3 regions of the Agarivorans sp. MS3-6 genome follow, and region 3 is predicted to be linked to each of the others. Evidence: predicted binding sites of a transcription regulator. Region 3 holds the regulator's gene; each other region holds the start of a gene.
What was found. The regulator sigma-54, encoded in region 3, starts transcription at its own class of promoters, with help from an activator protein. The targets are predictions, from matches to a motif close to GTTGGCACGNNNNTNGNNT.
Positions count from the first base shown of each region.

Region 1: the regulator sigma-54 is predicted to act here: its motif matches at 1,490-1,508, upstream of ACVFI8_RS02340 (FlgO family outer membrane protein).
Region 2: the regulator sigma-54 is predicted to act here: its motif matches at 2,165-2,183, upstream of ACVFI8_RS16130 (nitrate reductase).

Region 1 is NZ_CM134202.1:494,719-499,533, forward strand. It holds gene ACVFI8_RS02330 (FlgO family outer membrane protein) at 1-340, opposite strand, end outside; gene ACVFI8_RS02335 (LPP20 family lipoprotein) at 399-875, opposite strand; gene ACVFI8_RS02340 (FlgO family outer membrane protein) at 856-1,440, opposite strand; gene ACVFI8_RS02345 (flagellar assembly protein T N-terminal domain-containing protein) at 1,588-2,730, shown strand; gene ACVFI8_RS02350 (ABC transporter substrate-binding protein) at 3,161-4,099, shown strand; gene ACVFI8_RS02355 (sugar ABC transporter ATP-binding protein) at 4,194-4,815, shown strand, end outside.
Region 2 is NZ_CM134202.1:3,498,825-3,503,639, reverse strand. It holds gene ACVFI8_RS16130 (nitrate reductase) at 1-2,098, opposite strand, end outside; gene ACVFI8_RS16125 (hypothetical protein) at 2,540-2,896, opposite strand; gene ACVFI8_RS16120 (ribonuclease H family protein) at 2,900-3,670, opposite strand; gene ACVFI8_RS16115 (sensor domain-containing diguanylate cyclase) at 3,866-4,815, opposite strand, start outside.
Region 3 is NZ_CM134202.1:3,085,970-3,090,784, forward strand. It holds gene rapZ (RNase adapter RapZ) at 1-590, opposite strand, end outside; gene ptsN (PTS IIA-like nitrogen regulatory protein PtsN) at 617-1,060, opposite strand; gene hpf (ribosome hibernation promoting factor) at 1,069-1,356, opposite strand; gene ACVFI8_RS14135 (RNA polymerase factor sigma-54) at 1,381-2,880, opposite strand; gene lptB (LPS export ABC transporter ATP-binding protein) at 2,931-3,656, opposite strand; gene lptA (lipopolysaccharide transport periplasmic protein LptA) at 3,653-4,150, opposite strand; gene lptC (LPS export ABC transporter periplasmic protein LptC) at 4,161-4,718, opposite strand; gene kdsC (3-deoxy-manno-octulosonate-8-phosphatase KdsC) at 4,715-4,815, opposite strand, start outside.

The DNA of each region.
Region 1 (4,815 bases), 2.1 Mb from region 3:
CCAGCGGCACAAAAGACGCTACGCCAATCGGCGTATCAGCATTAACAAAATGCGAGCTTGACACCAAACGCTGCGACATAAGATTGACATATTCTGTTAGCGTTCTTTTACCGTCGGCATTGGCAGGCGAAGCACTACTTACCGGAGCAGAACGGGTCATCGCATCACTTAAGTAGAGGTGACCATTCTCATCCACAACACCAGAAACATAATGGGCTTCGTGCGAATGAGCAGGGCGATGGCTTGATGAGTCATACACCAGCACTTTTTGCATCGTAGGAGAGCTACTGCAGCCAGCTAGCATCGAGGTGGCTATGGCTAATACACAAATACCTTTCATGTTACGTCCTTAATCGTCTATTACCTTTAAGGTATCGGCATGAAAGGTGAAAGCTTTATTAAAACTGTACGGTTTTTTGACTATCTAAATGGCGAGTGGGCGCCATAGACATCGTCACTCTATACACTTCTCTAAAATCCAACTGCAACTCAGTGACATACACATCGTCAACTGCATAAGCATTAACCACTTTAGCCCCACGAATAACCCCGGCTACAGAAGCCGCTAAACGCTCGTTACCCAATACCATGTCACTAATGGTGGCGGTGCTGTCGATATGTTGGCCATACACTTGTTCTGATAGCTCACGGTAAGCATCAAGCTTTGACGCCTTCATGGCGCGAAGTTGCTTGGCTGAATTATCAGCACCGCGCTGCTGGCTAATTGGAGCGTAACCAACCGCATTCACCACCGTAAAATCACCCGGTGGTTGGTAAGTCCACTCAACCTGCTTTACTTGAGTGGTCGGCGTACATGCCAACAGCAGCAATACTGAAAGGCTTAAAAACCAAGTTCTAAAGTACAGTTTGTTCATGACGCTGCAAGCTCCCATTAACACTAGTGACTCGAGGAGAGGTGGCTCCGGCACTATTTGGAAAAAACTGATAGGCCGCAGATACCACCGCTTGATTAGCCAGCTCAACTAAACGCAAATTGACATGTCTGCCTGAACCGGTTCGCTGAAAACTCCCCACGACCACATAAGTTATCTGCATTTGTTCGCGCAATAACTCTGCATCTCGAGATAAAGAAAATTCGCCAAATCCAGGGTCCATCTGAAAACGGCCAGTTAAGCGAGGTTCAATCGTATTTATGCCTTCATTGGATAAAGCGGCAAACATTGCCTCTGCCACTTGCCGCCCAAAACTATCGCTGGATTGTAAGTTATCTAAATCCACCACTGTACTTATGGCCACAGAATCAGAGGCACTCAGCTCAATATCATCCGTCAGTTGTTTAGACAGATTATCAACGTATGCGTACAGAGCTTGATCTTGCTGCTCTCTAGGCTCAACATATGGATAATTTGAAACGTGATGTAAACTGGTATTACATCCTTGTAGTATCATTAGCACTACAAGCCATATCGAATAACGCATATAACTCCCCTTCCTACTCGTTCACTATGGCTATTTCACAGTAATAGCCAAGCAATATGTGTTCCATGAAGCAAAAAGCATTCCAGTCAAAAAAATAACACCTAGACTTGGGTACAGTTATTGCTTAGTTAGGACTAGGAGGGACTTATGAAACAACTTATTTTACTCATTGGTTTGTTGCTCAGCGTGTCAGCCCAAGCAGTCTGGTATGAAGCGAAAGGTCAAGCGACCATCGTTAACCAGGATCTTGACCAAGCCCGCAGCACCGCAACCCAAGAAGCCGTTAAGCAGCTATTACTTTATGCTGGCGCATCGGTGACTAGTATTAGCCAAGTATCTGGCGGTCAACTCACCCTAGATCAGATAGAGGTGGTATCTAAAGGCTCCTTACACAACATCAAAGTGCTAGATGAAGGAAACCTTGGGCAGCAGTACTATGTGGTTTTACAGGCAGATGTCTTTCCCGCGGCTACTCAATGTAAAGCCAGTGGCTACAGTAAAAACATGTTGCTATTGCCGCCATTTCTAAAGCAGCAACACCAAGTAAGAGTGGGCCAATTACATGAAATTTCGCCGGCTGTAGAGCAACGTGCTTACGATATTGCCAGAGAAGTCGGTCGCCAATTCAATGTGAAGCACCCGCCTAAATTACCACTTAATTACTACAAACCCGGCGAGCATAACTTTAAAGGCATTAAAGATGTTGCCGACCGCTACGGGGCGCAATATTTACTGGGTTTAGAACTTGAAAACATTTCGCTAGACCAAGAGCACAAACCCAAGCTATTTAATTTCAGCTATCCCAACCGCTATTTTGTCGTCAATGCACGTGTATATAATGCGATTGACTTGGAAGAGATTTATAACAAGCGATTCTCAGTTCATGCCCCTTGGGAGTTTGATGCACGAACCATCATTTCACCGCACTCTGCCGAGTTTTGGTTATCGTCTTATGGGCAAACGGTTAATAGCACCTTGCAACAGGTGATTTCTGAAGTAGATGCTTTGCTAGCATGCCAACCTTTACAAGGCAGCGTGGTGAAAGTACTCGGGCCCGATCGCTGGCAAATTAACTTGGGCCAAGCCAACCAATTAAATACTGGTATGTTGCTAGAGTTAATCCATCAAAACTATCACTGGGGGAGTTGGGATGTACCTCGACAAGAGCAGCAACTCGCTGGCAGCATGGTAAGAATCGAACAAGTTTATCAGGAAAGTGCCATCGTAGTAGCGGTCGACCCAACCATGACAGCAAACATTCAACTAGGAGATCTAGTCAGTAAACGGTAGCCCTACACATTTTATGCGGTGATAACTAGTTAGTAGCAAGCTTAAACAAACTAGTGATTACCGCCCTTCCCTTTAAAGGCTTGCTTGTAACTATTTCCTTCAATCTTTCCTAAGATAAGGTATTAATACCTTATAAATCATGAGCCCGTTATTTTTAATTATCGCTGCAACCATCTTCAACTATTAAAGTATTAATTCGACCACTGTCTCATTTAAATATTTCAAACCGTCATTCCAAGGGCATTTCTTTATAAAGTAGGCCAACGCTCAATCGTTAAATACATGTTAAATATGTGAGCTTTATCATAGATAGCAGAAGTTACTAAATACCTAACCTAGTTTGAAAAATTACGCAGTTTTATTGATTAGCTAGCTTCCATACAATCGATATCGCTCAATAAGCAATAAACTAAAATGTAAAGGGAATAACATGAAACTTAGTAAACTTCTTACCTCTGTAGCCATGGCCGCTAGCCTTCTTTCTAGCCCAGCATTTGCGCAACTAACGATTGGCTTTTCGCAAATTGGTGCTGAAAGTGCGTGGCGCAGCGCCGAAACTGAGTCAGTCAAAGCAGAAGCTGCCGAACGTGGTTACACCTTGAAATTTTCAGATGCACAACAAAAACAAGAGAATCAAATTAAAGCCATTCGCTCATTCATCGCACAGGGCGTTGACGGTATTGTGTTGGCTCCTGTAGTAGAAACCGGTTGGGAACGAGTGCTAAAAGAAGCCAAAGCAGCGGATATTCCAGTTGTATTGGTTGACCGAGGTATCAAAGTAAAAGACAACGATCTCTATCTCACCAAAGTAGCGTCTGATTTTATTTTTGAAGGGAAATTAGCAGGTTCTTGGTTAGCGCAAGAAACACATGGCTACGCCAATATCGTAGAGCTTCAAGGTGGCCCTGGCGCGGCTCCAGCTATTGACCGCAAAGCGGGTTTTAGCGCAATAGTAGATCAGTTTCCTGGTATGACGATTACCGCCTCTCAAACCGGCGAATGGACTCGTACTAAAGGCAAGGAAGTTATGGAAGCCTTTTTAAAAGCCCAAGGTGACCAAATAGATGCCGTCTATGCTCACAATGACGATATGGCCCTAGGCGCAATACAGGCAATTAAAGAATACGGTTTAACACCAGGTAAAGACATTCTTGTTGTATCCATTGATGGCGTTAAGGCAGCGTTTCAAGCAATGGTAGATGGAGACCTAAATGCCACGGTTGATTGTAACCCTCTACTTGGCCCCCTTGCTTTTGATGCACTTGAAAGCGCGCTAAAAGGTGAAACTGTAGACAAGTGGATTGTTCAAAAAGACAAAATCAACCTCCAAAAAGATGCCGCAGCTATGATCGACAGCCGCAAATTCTAATTGGCCACCCGTTTCCCCTCAAGGATAGTAGTCCTTGGCGGGAAACCTTAAGACTTTTGAAGTTATCCATTTAATATAGATAAAGGTCATTGAGATGAAGCCTAAACCTATACTTACAGTGAACCAATTAAACAAAACTTTTCCAGGAGTCAAAGCTCTTAGTCAAGTTCAGTTTGAACTTCAAGAAGGCGAAATCATGGCCCTTCTTGGTGGTAACGGCGCTGGTAAGTCCACATTAATAAAATGCATTACTGGAGTGTATTCTATTGATTCCGGTTCGATTAACTTAGCAGGAGAAAGCATTAGCCAGTTGTCTGCTGAAGATATTCAAAAAAAGGGAATTAGTACCGTACACCAAGAAGTAAACCTTATTCCAACCCTTACCGTGGCTGAAAATATTTACCTTGGTCGACAGCCCTATAAACATGGCCGCATTGATTGGTCGGCTATGAATAAAAATGCAAAAAAATTACTGTCGAGTATGGATGTACAAATAGATGTCACAGGCACTCTTAGTGAATACTCTATTGCTATTCAACAAATGATAGCGATTGCTAGGGGCGTTGATATGTCAGCCAAAATACTCATTTTGGATGAGCCGACGGCGAGCCTAGATAATAAAGAAGTAGACCAACTTTTCAACCTGATGCGTAAGCTAAAAAATCAAGGAATTGGCATTATTTTTGTCACCCATTTTCTGGATCAGGTATACGATA
Region 2 (4,815 bases), 410 kb from region 3:
CCGGGGTATATTTGCTCTCGGGTTGCCCAGAGATAGGGTCTACTGAACTAGCCACAAGGTTACTTACCAGTCCATCACTGGAGTACTGCGTATTCCAGTGAATAGGCATAAATAGGTAACCCACTTTTTGCCCCTCACTAATACTTAAGCGAACTTTTAGCTCGCCCACTTGGCTATTTACAGTTACCACCTCACCATCACATAGCCCTTGATTGGCCGCGTCTTGTGGATGGATCTCTAATAAGGGTTCTGAAGTATGGCTACTTAACTGCGGCGCCAAGCCGGTTCGAGTCATTGTATGCCATTGGTCGCGCACACGGCCGGTATTCAGTACTAAGGGAAAGGCTTGGCTAGGCGGCTGTAACGATTGATTTGTAACGGCAATCAGCTGGGCTTTACCAGAAGCAGTAGAAAAACGCCCCTCACTAAATAAGCTTTTGTTATCAGTGTTCGTCTCCAAAGCAATTGGCCAGCGCTGCGGGCTCAATTGATCAAAACCTTGCTGGTCTTTACCACTTAAACCGCTAATGTTAAAAAGGCGCTCCCCGGTGTCACTGAGTAAGCCCGATAACGCAGCATGCTCACTAAATATGTCAGCAGAACTTTGATAATCAAATGCGCTGGCAAACCCCATGTTTTTTGCCACTTGGCTCAGCAGATACCAATCAGGCTTGGTATCACCTTCGGCACTTACAAACGCTCGCTGGCGCGAGATCATCCGTTCAGAGTTAGTTACCGTACCATCGCGCTCTCCCCAAGCTGCTGCGGGTAACAATACGTCGGCGTAACGCGTTGTATCGGTTTCAGCAATACAATCTGACACAACCACCAAGGGACATGCCAATAATGCTTCTCTCACTTTGGCAGATTCGGGCAAACTTACCGCAGGGTTAGTCCCCATGATCCACACCGCTTTTATCTCACCACTGCCAATTTTTTCAAATAGCTCCACCGCCTTATACCCTGGCTTTTGGCTTAGCTGCTCGGTTTGCCAAAACTGTGACAATGCCGCTAAATGCTCCGGAACATAGTCTAGATGCCCTGCCAACAAATTAGACAAGGCACCCACTTCACGCCCTCCCATAGCGTTAGGCTGACCGGTAATAGAAAATGCGCTAGCGCCTAACTTGCCGATCTTTCCAGTAGCTAAGTGATTGTTAATAATCGCATTTACCTTGTCTACACCTTGGCTACTTTGGTTTACCCCTTGGCTAAATACAGTGACACAACGCTGATTATCGGCAAATAATTGGAAGAACCGTATTAAGGCTTCTGGCTCTAAACCACAGGTTTGGGCTAACGCGGGCAAATCACCCGCGTCTTCAACCGCGCTCTGCAGCGCCGCTTCAAGGCCTTCAGTAGAGTGTTTGATGTAGTCAGTGTTTAACTTGCCATGCTCACTTAAGTAGGCGAGTAAACCATTAAACAAAGCTACGTCAGTACCACCGTTCAGAGGCAAATGTAAATCGGCGATGTCGCAACTGTCGGTGCGGCGAGGGTCAATCACCACGACTTTTAAATGAGGGTTTGCCACCTTGGCGCGCTTTAAGCGTTGGTAAACAATCGGGTGACACCAAGCTAAATTGGAGCCTACAAGGGTGACTAGCTCAGCATGTTCTAGATCGTCGTAACTCCCCGGAACAACATCTTCACCAAAGGCGCGCTTATGCCCAGCCACCGCTGAAGACATACATAAGCGTGAATTAGAATCGATATTTGAGCTGCCGATAAAGCCTTTAATCAGCTTATTCGCGACATAATAGTCTTCGGTTAACAGTTGGCCTGACACATAGAAAGCCACCGACTCAGGACCGTGTTCGGCAATGATGTGGCTTAATCTTGCAGCAACAAAGCTCAAGGCTTTGTTTAAAGGCTCTTTATGGCCCTTAATATAAGCGTGTTGGAGGCGCCCTTCTTTAATCACTGTTTCACCTAACGCGGAGCCTTTTGAGCACAACAAGCCGCTATTGGCAGGATGCGCTGCATCGCCTCTTACGGTCACTTTTCCATCACTGGCTACTTTAGCTTCTACGCCACAGCCCGTACCACAATAGGGGCAGGTGGTTTTGATCCATTGCTGAGATTGTTGTTGAGACACGCTATATACTCCTCACCGAATTTCTAGGCGAGTCGATCTATTTCGCCCGCATTTATAGTGAGTACATAGCAAGAGACGAACCAATAAAAACAGGGCAAAAACCTATTACTTAAGGAGTAGAAAAAGCCACTATTTAGCCCATAATTTAGGCTACAATATAGCATCAAGCCCAACGCCGCCCTCTGTTGGTGCAACAGATCCCGAATTTGAACCTAAAGCCCCGATATGAGTGTGGCTAAAGTCGCAGTAATTAAAACAAATACCAGGGCTATTACGGCAAATAAGCGTGTCGGTCGTACACCTGGGATAACGAAAGCCCCCCAGCTTGTAACCTTGTGTTATAGGAATTGACTAAAAGATTGTTATCCACAGAGAGAATGAAAAAAGCCAGCGTGATTATTCACCACGCTGGCTGAGTAAGTTATTTGGCGCACATTCAGTTTAAGACCCAGAGAAGTAACACTTAATCCAGTCGTAAAGTATTGCTTGATTAACCGCAGCCTGAGAAATCTCTTTAAACTCACCGGCTGGATCTTGATGGTTAAAGGTAAACTGGTAAGAAATAAACTCAGGGCTATGGTCATGTAAAACCACTAAAATGCGCTTGCCTGTTTTTAGGCAATCTATCGTCATTAAGTCGGCTGGCACACCATTTTTACGCATACTACGGTTAATACCAATGACCGGGTCTATATCTTCAAAATCTTGCTGAATTCGAAAATGCGCGACGTTGGCGATATCCGTTAGGCTCACTAATCGCTGCTCGCTAGCAGAGGCTTGTTTATCGATATTTTTCATTCACTAACCCGCGCGTAAAGCTAAGATAGCCTTAAGGTCTAAAGGTTGAGGATAAGCACAAAATGCAGGGTTCTTTTCTGCAATGGCATGTATCGACATTCGGTCTGCAAGTTCGTTGCCCTCTACCCCTACATGGCCATTAACATGCAATACTTGCAGCTTGCCTTTGAGTGCATCATAGCGCTCGAACATTTCTTGAATCAACTCAAGATTTTTAATCTCACCACTGGCCTTTTTCCAGCCCTTTTTCTTCCAACCCGCAGCCCACTGGGTTACACACTGAATCGAGTATTTAGAGTCACACAAAATAGCCACTCTTAAGCCTTTAGCCAACTCTTTTTCAGCCATAATCATCGCCTGATTTAGCGCATGTAACTCGGCGGTATTATTGGTGCCATTAGGGTTATACAAGCCATACCATAACTCAGCGACTTGATTGTCTCTATATAGCGCAAGGCCTGACCCAGCTTTACCAGGGTTGGGTTCACAACCACCGTCGGTAAATATTTTCACTTCCGCTGCTAACTTATTTACCTCTGCAGCCGTATAGGTCTTAACGGTTTGCCCAGAGGAGCGCTTACGCGCAATGGCAGTGGCTCCAGCTTTAACCGTGCTACTCGCATTGCCACCAAAAGCGGCTTCGGCCTCAGCTAAGGTGGGAAACGATTTATAACGTGCACCCGCAAACTTATCGATGTGGCGTTTACAGGTTGGCCAATCGGTAAAAATGCCTGTCTCACGACCTTGCCAAACTACGTAGTACTTTTTAGCCATGCTGAACTCTCTCTTATATTTGCTTGCTAATATAACCAGCTGGCGCTTAATCATGAAGAGAAAGTTAGTTAAAGCGGCAAGTTATTGGGTGTTGCGCCGCTAGGCTCAATCAAATTAAGCCTGCTTATTTTAACCTAGCAGCCAATCATCGATGGTGAAGTCTAAAGCAACTTGGTATCACCCCAGTCACACTCACTACGCACTGCTTTCGAGGAAGGCATAATTGTTTTTGCCGCGATGTTTTATGGCGTACATTGCGCGATCAGCCAATTTAACCAGTTGTTGAGGGTTATCACTATGCTCTGGGTATAAGGCTATACCAATGCTGGCACTAATACACACGTCCACCGAGTCGATAGTAAATGGGGTAGCGACGGCGTGAATCATTCTTTCGGTAACAATAGCAATAGCATCACGCTCAATAACGCTACTCAGTATCACCAAAAATTCATCTCCGCCGATGCGTGCAACCGTATCAACCTCTCGAACGCAGGCACACAAGCGTTCGGTAGTCATCTTTAAAACCTGATCCCCAGCATCATGGCCAAGCGTATCGTTAACCGCTTTGAACCCATCGAGGTCAACAAATAACACCGCCACCATAGTGTTATTGCGGCGCGCGAGGGCTAAGGCGCTTTCCATACGGTCCATAGACAGCTTGCGAGTCGGTAGACCGGTGAGTGCGTCATGATAAGCCAAGTGATGAATACGTTTTTTAGCGTCTTTTAGCGCCGTAATATCTTCTTTCACCGCCACAAAATGGCTAATTTTACCATTGCGTGTTGTAACCGGTGCTATTGAGGCTATCTCCCAAAATAGTTCGCCGTTCTTTTTACGGTTATGAAACTCTCCCCGCCAAGTATCACCCGCCGAGATGGAACTCCACAACACTGCGTAATCTTCAGCAGCCATTTCACCCGATTGCAAAATACGCGGGTTTTGGCCGATAAGTTCTTTTGCAAGATAGCCGGATTTTTCTGTTGCGGCAGGATTCACGTAGTCTATAGCCCCGTCACTATCGGTAATAATTATCGATGATGCGGATTGCTTCACCGCTTGGGAAAAAATACGTAATTCAGACTCAAGGACCGCATAAGTCAGTAATATTAAGCTTATTGCAATCCCACCGATGATGAAGATACCGC
Region 3 (4,815 bases):
AGGGGGCGAAGCTCTTCTTGCCAGTGCGGGTTAGGCAAAAAACGCGCGTCAAACATGTAATCCGCATCACTGGGTACGCCATTTTTAAAACCAAAGGACTCAAACACTAAAATTAGTTGTTGTTGTTGATCACCCGTCACTCTCGAGCGGATCAGGCCGCTAAGTTCATGCACCGACAAGCGAGAGGTATCGATACGTAAGTCAGCATTGCGTGAAATAGGGGCTAATAGCTCTGTTTCTGCCTCAATAGCTTCGGCTAACGACAAGTTGTTTTGGCTGAGCGGGTGAACTCTGCGGGTTTCACTGTAACGACGAATTAGCGCTTCGTCTTTAGCGTCGAGAAAGAGGCTGAGGAGCTTTACGTCAGGGCCAATCGAACGAATCAATTGCCCAATCGGTGAGGGCTCATCGGGCAGGTTACGAATATCGATACTAATCGCCACTTTAGGATAACTACTTAAGTTATCTATTAAGGGTTGCCAGAGTAAAACGGGTAGATTATCTACACAGTAATAGCCTAAATCTTCTAATACCCTTAAGGCGACCGTTTTGCCAGAGCCTGAACGTCCGCTAACGATAATCAATTCCATGATAACCTCTAACTACAATTAGAGTATTAGGCTACCATGATGTCGTACAATTCGTCATCACTTTGTGCGTTACGAAGTTGTTTACATACTAATTTATCGTTGAGTTTCTCAGCCACTTGAGAAAGGGTATTAAGGTGTTGTTTACATTGGTCTTCTGGAACCAACAGCGCAAACACAAGATCAACCGGTTTATTATCAATAGCATCGAAGGAAATAGCAGGGTCACAGCGTAAAAAAACCGCTGTAGCTTGGTGCTGATTGTCGATTCTGCCGTGAGGAATAGCGATACCTTGGCCAATTCCGGTGCTGCCCATTTTTTCCCTGTTTAACAGGCTTTCAAAAATAGTTTGAGCACTGGTATCAAGTTGTTTAGCGACGAGTTCACTTATCAGTTCCAATGCGCGCTTCTTAGAGGAACATTGGACTGTACTAAGCGTACAGTCCAAATTTAGTACTTTATTTATTTGCATTACTTTGGCTAATGTCTGTTTAATTTTTCTTTGTGTTTAATAACTTGGCGGTCAAGTTTATCAATGAGGCTATCAATGGCGGCATACATATCAGAGTGCTCTGCAGTGGCAAACAGCTCTCCGCCATTAAGGTGCAAGGTAGCTTCGGCAATTTGATTGAGCTTTTCTACGTTGAGGATGACGTGAACATTGTTGATTTGTTCAAAACGTCGTTGCAGTTTGGCAAACTTAGTGTGGACATATTCTTTTAGTGATTCAGTAATTTCTACGTGGTGTCCAGTAAGATTAATTTGCATATATCTTGTCCCCTTTTGTGGCCGTTATATAAGGCTTTTACGTTGGTTAGAAGGTGGAATCGCTAAAGACTCACGATATTTTGCTATCGTGCGCCTCGCCACCTTGATCCCCTGATCTGCCAAAATGTCAGCTATCTTGCTATCACTGAGTGGTTTGTTGGTATTTTCGGCAGCAACCAGTTTCTTAATGAGTGCGCGAATCGCGGTAGATGAGCATTCCCCACCTCCGTCTGTAGCCACGTGGCTAGAGAAAAAATACTTTAATTCGAAAATTCCGCGGGGAGTATGCATAAATTTTTGGGTTGTCACCCGAGAAATGGTCGATTCATGCATTTCTACTGCTTCAGCCACATCGTTCAACACCATTGGTTTCATTGCTTCAGCACCATATTCAAAAAATGCTTGTTGGTGGTGAACGATACAGTTGGATACTTTTAATAAGGTTTCGTTACGGCTCTCAATACTTTTTATGAACCATTTTGCCTCTTGTAGGTGGCTGCGAATGAATTGAGTATCGGTAGCATTTGACGTTTTGCTCAAAGACGCATAGTGAGAATTGACACGTAGTTTAGGCATGGCATCCGGGTTTAATTCTACTACCCAGCGGCCCTGGCGTTTTATAACGGATACGTCGGGAATAACATACTGCGCTTGATTCGGTTCTACCGCATTGCCGGGGCGTGGCTCAAGGGTGTGGATTAAGCGCATTACTTCGCGTAGCTGTTCTTCTTTGAGTTTGGTTTTGCGAGCTAATAAACGAAAATCGCGGTTGGCCAATACGTCGATATGATTTGATACGACCTCTCTGGCTTCTTTCAACCAAGGTGTTTCTTCAGCAAAACGACTTAATTGAATCATTAAACACTCTTGTAAGGAGCGAGCAGCAATGCCGACGGGGTCAAAATGTTGAATACGTTTTAGCACCGCTTCTACTTCGTCTAATTCTACATCTAGTGCGTTATTATCACTGGAGCGTAAGCCTTCAAGTAGTTGGTCACAGTCTTGAGTGAGGTAACCTGAGTTATCAACCGCATCAATAATCGCTAATGCGATGGCTTGATCTACTTCACTAAAGGGAGTTAAACGCATTTGCCACAATAGATGGTCTTGTAAGGAGTCGACGGTTTCGCCTTGAAACAACATGTCGTTGTCTTCGCCGCCACTAGCAGAGCCTGAACTCGCAGGGCCTGAACTGGCGCTATATATATCATCCCATGTTGAATCAACGGGTAGGTCTTCAGCAACCGTGTCTTGGGAAATGGCATCACCGGCTTCAATTTGGCTAGAGTCAACTTCAGGCTGGCTGTTTTCCGCCTCATCACTTCTTTCATTGGCCGACTTTTCAACTGAGTCACTGTCGCTTGGCTGCGACTCATCCGCCTCAAGAAGTGGGTTACTTTCCAGTGCCTCTTGAATCTCTTGCTGTAAATCCAGCGTTGATAGCTGAAGTAAGCGTATGGCCTGTTGTAACTGAGGTGTCATGGTTAATTGCTGACCAAGACGCAACTGCAAAGATGCTTTCATTAATTACCGCTGTTCCTTCTTCTTATTATATTTTTCTAGATACACTTTAACTATAGCTTGAATTGCTCGCCGAGATAAACTCGTTTCACATGTTCATTTTCAAGTATCTCTTTGGGCTTCCCTGAGGCTATCAATTCGCCTTGGCTAACGATATAGGCATGTTCACAAACATCGAGGGTTTCTCTCACATTGTGATCGGTAATCAGTACTCCAAGGCCTCTATCGCGCAGGTGTTCGATAATTTTTTTTATATCAATCACTGAAATAGGATCTACTCCAGCGAAGGGTTCGTCAAGCAAAATAAACTTTGGTGCAGCTGCCAAGGCTCGTGCTATTTCTACTCGGCGACGTTCTCCACCCGACAAACTCATACCCAAATTTTTGCGAATATGGCCAATATGGAACTCTTCTAATAAGTCGTCAAGCGCTCCATTTTGTTGCTCTTTATCAAGGTCTTTACGTGTTTCGAGAACCGCGAGAATATTCTTTTCTACAGATAAACGACGAAAAATCGATGCTTCTTGTGGTAAGTAACCAATGCCTTTACGGGCTCGAGTATGCATCGCCGTGCTAGACAGGTCATCGTCATCAATTAGTATGCGGCCTTGGTCGCGAGGTACTAAGCCAACAACCATATAAAAAGTAGTGGTTTTACCCGCACCATTTGGGCCGAGTAAGCCGACGATTTTACCCGTTTCAACGTGTAAGCTTACATTCTTGACAACCTTGCGACCTTTATAGCTTTTCGCTAGGTTTTCAGCAATTAGGGTACTCATTCTTGCGGTTTACTCTTCGGTGAAATCTCTTCAAGTTGTTTCGGCAGAAATATGGTAGTGACACGACTATTTTCATCGCCTTGGGCTACCATTTCTTGCTTATCGATGCTGTATTTGATCATTTGCCCTTTCACTAAGCTCTCTTCTTGTTTTAACTGAGCATTTTGCGTGAGGGTCAGTGTTTGGGTTTTAAGATCATAGCGAACCTCGTTCGCTTCCGCCTCGATAGGTTTACCGCTATCTAGCAGTTGATAAAAAGTAGCCGGTTCGCCCTTGGCGATCATGACTTCGCTGCCTTTGTCTTCACTGCCGATCACGCTTAATTCTGCAGCATGCATTTTAATCGAGCCCTGAGTGACGATCACATTGCTGTAAAACGTGACTCGGTTTTCTTTAATATTGACCTGTTGGCGGTCGGCATCAACAATAATCTGCTTATTGAAGTCGTCTTCAAGTGCTTGAACTCCCCAAGACAGAAATAACAAACTGGCCAATAGGCCTAATTTACTCTTGTGGGTTATGGTAAACCGCTTCGATATCATCTAATAAAGTCACTATTTCGTTGGCTAAATCACCATCCATGCCAACACCATACAATTCGTATGAGGGGCCATAAACGGTAACAGGTTGATCGCTGCTCATGGTTTCACTTTGCAGATCGATTTCCAATCTTTCGGTAATAAGGTCGCGAACATACTCGCCACGACTCAAATTTTTGATCACTACATTGTCATTTAAGGTGACAGTTTGCTGCTGCAGTACTGTAGCGTGATCGGCTACAATTTGCCATATGGGTTGTGCTGGGTCTGGGTAAACCAAAATTTTCGGTTTAGAGAAGGTGGTATGTTTTAGTTGCTCAAAAAACTCCATCTGTTCAGCGTAGATGCGATAACGTGGCGCACCATCTTCACCAAAGCTAATGCTGTATAGCTGCTCGGCAACAAAATTAGGTTTACTGGCTTCTCGCTTGGCGGCTACTTGCTCGTCCTCTGAGGGGCTGAGTTGCCAAAGCACGATGGCAACAACAAATAGCAGTCCGAAAAACCAAGTAGGCTTGTTCATACACTCATGCCTTGGGCATTCTCTAGCTGACCTTTTGCCTGCAAAATTAGATCACAAAGCTCACGAACTGCGCCATATCCGCCCGGTGTCACGGTAA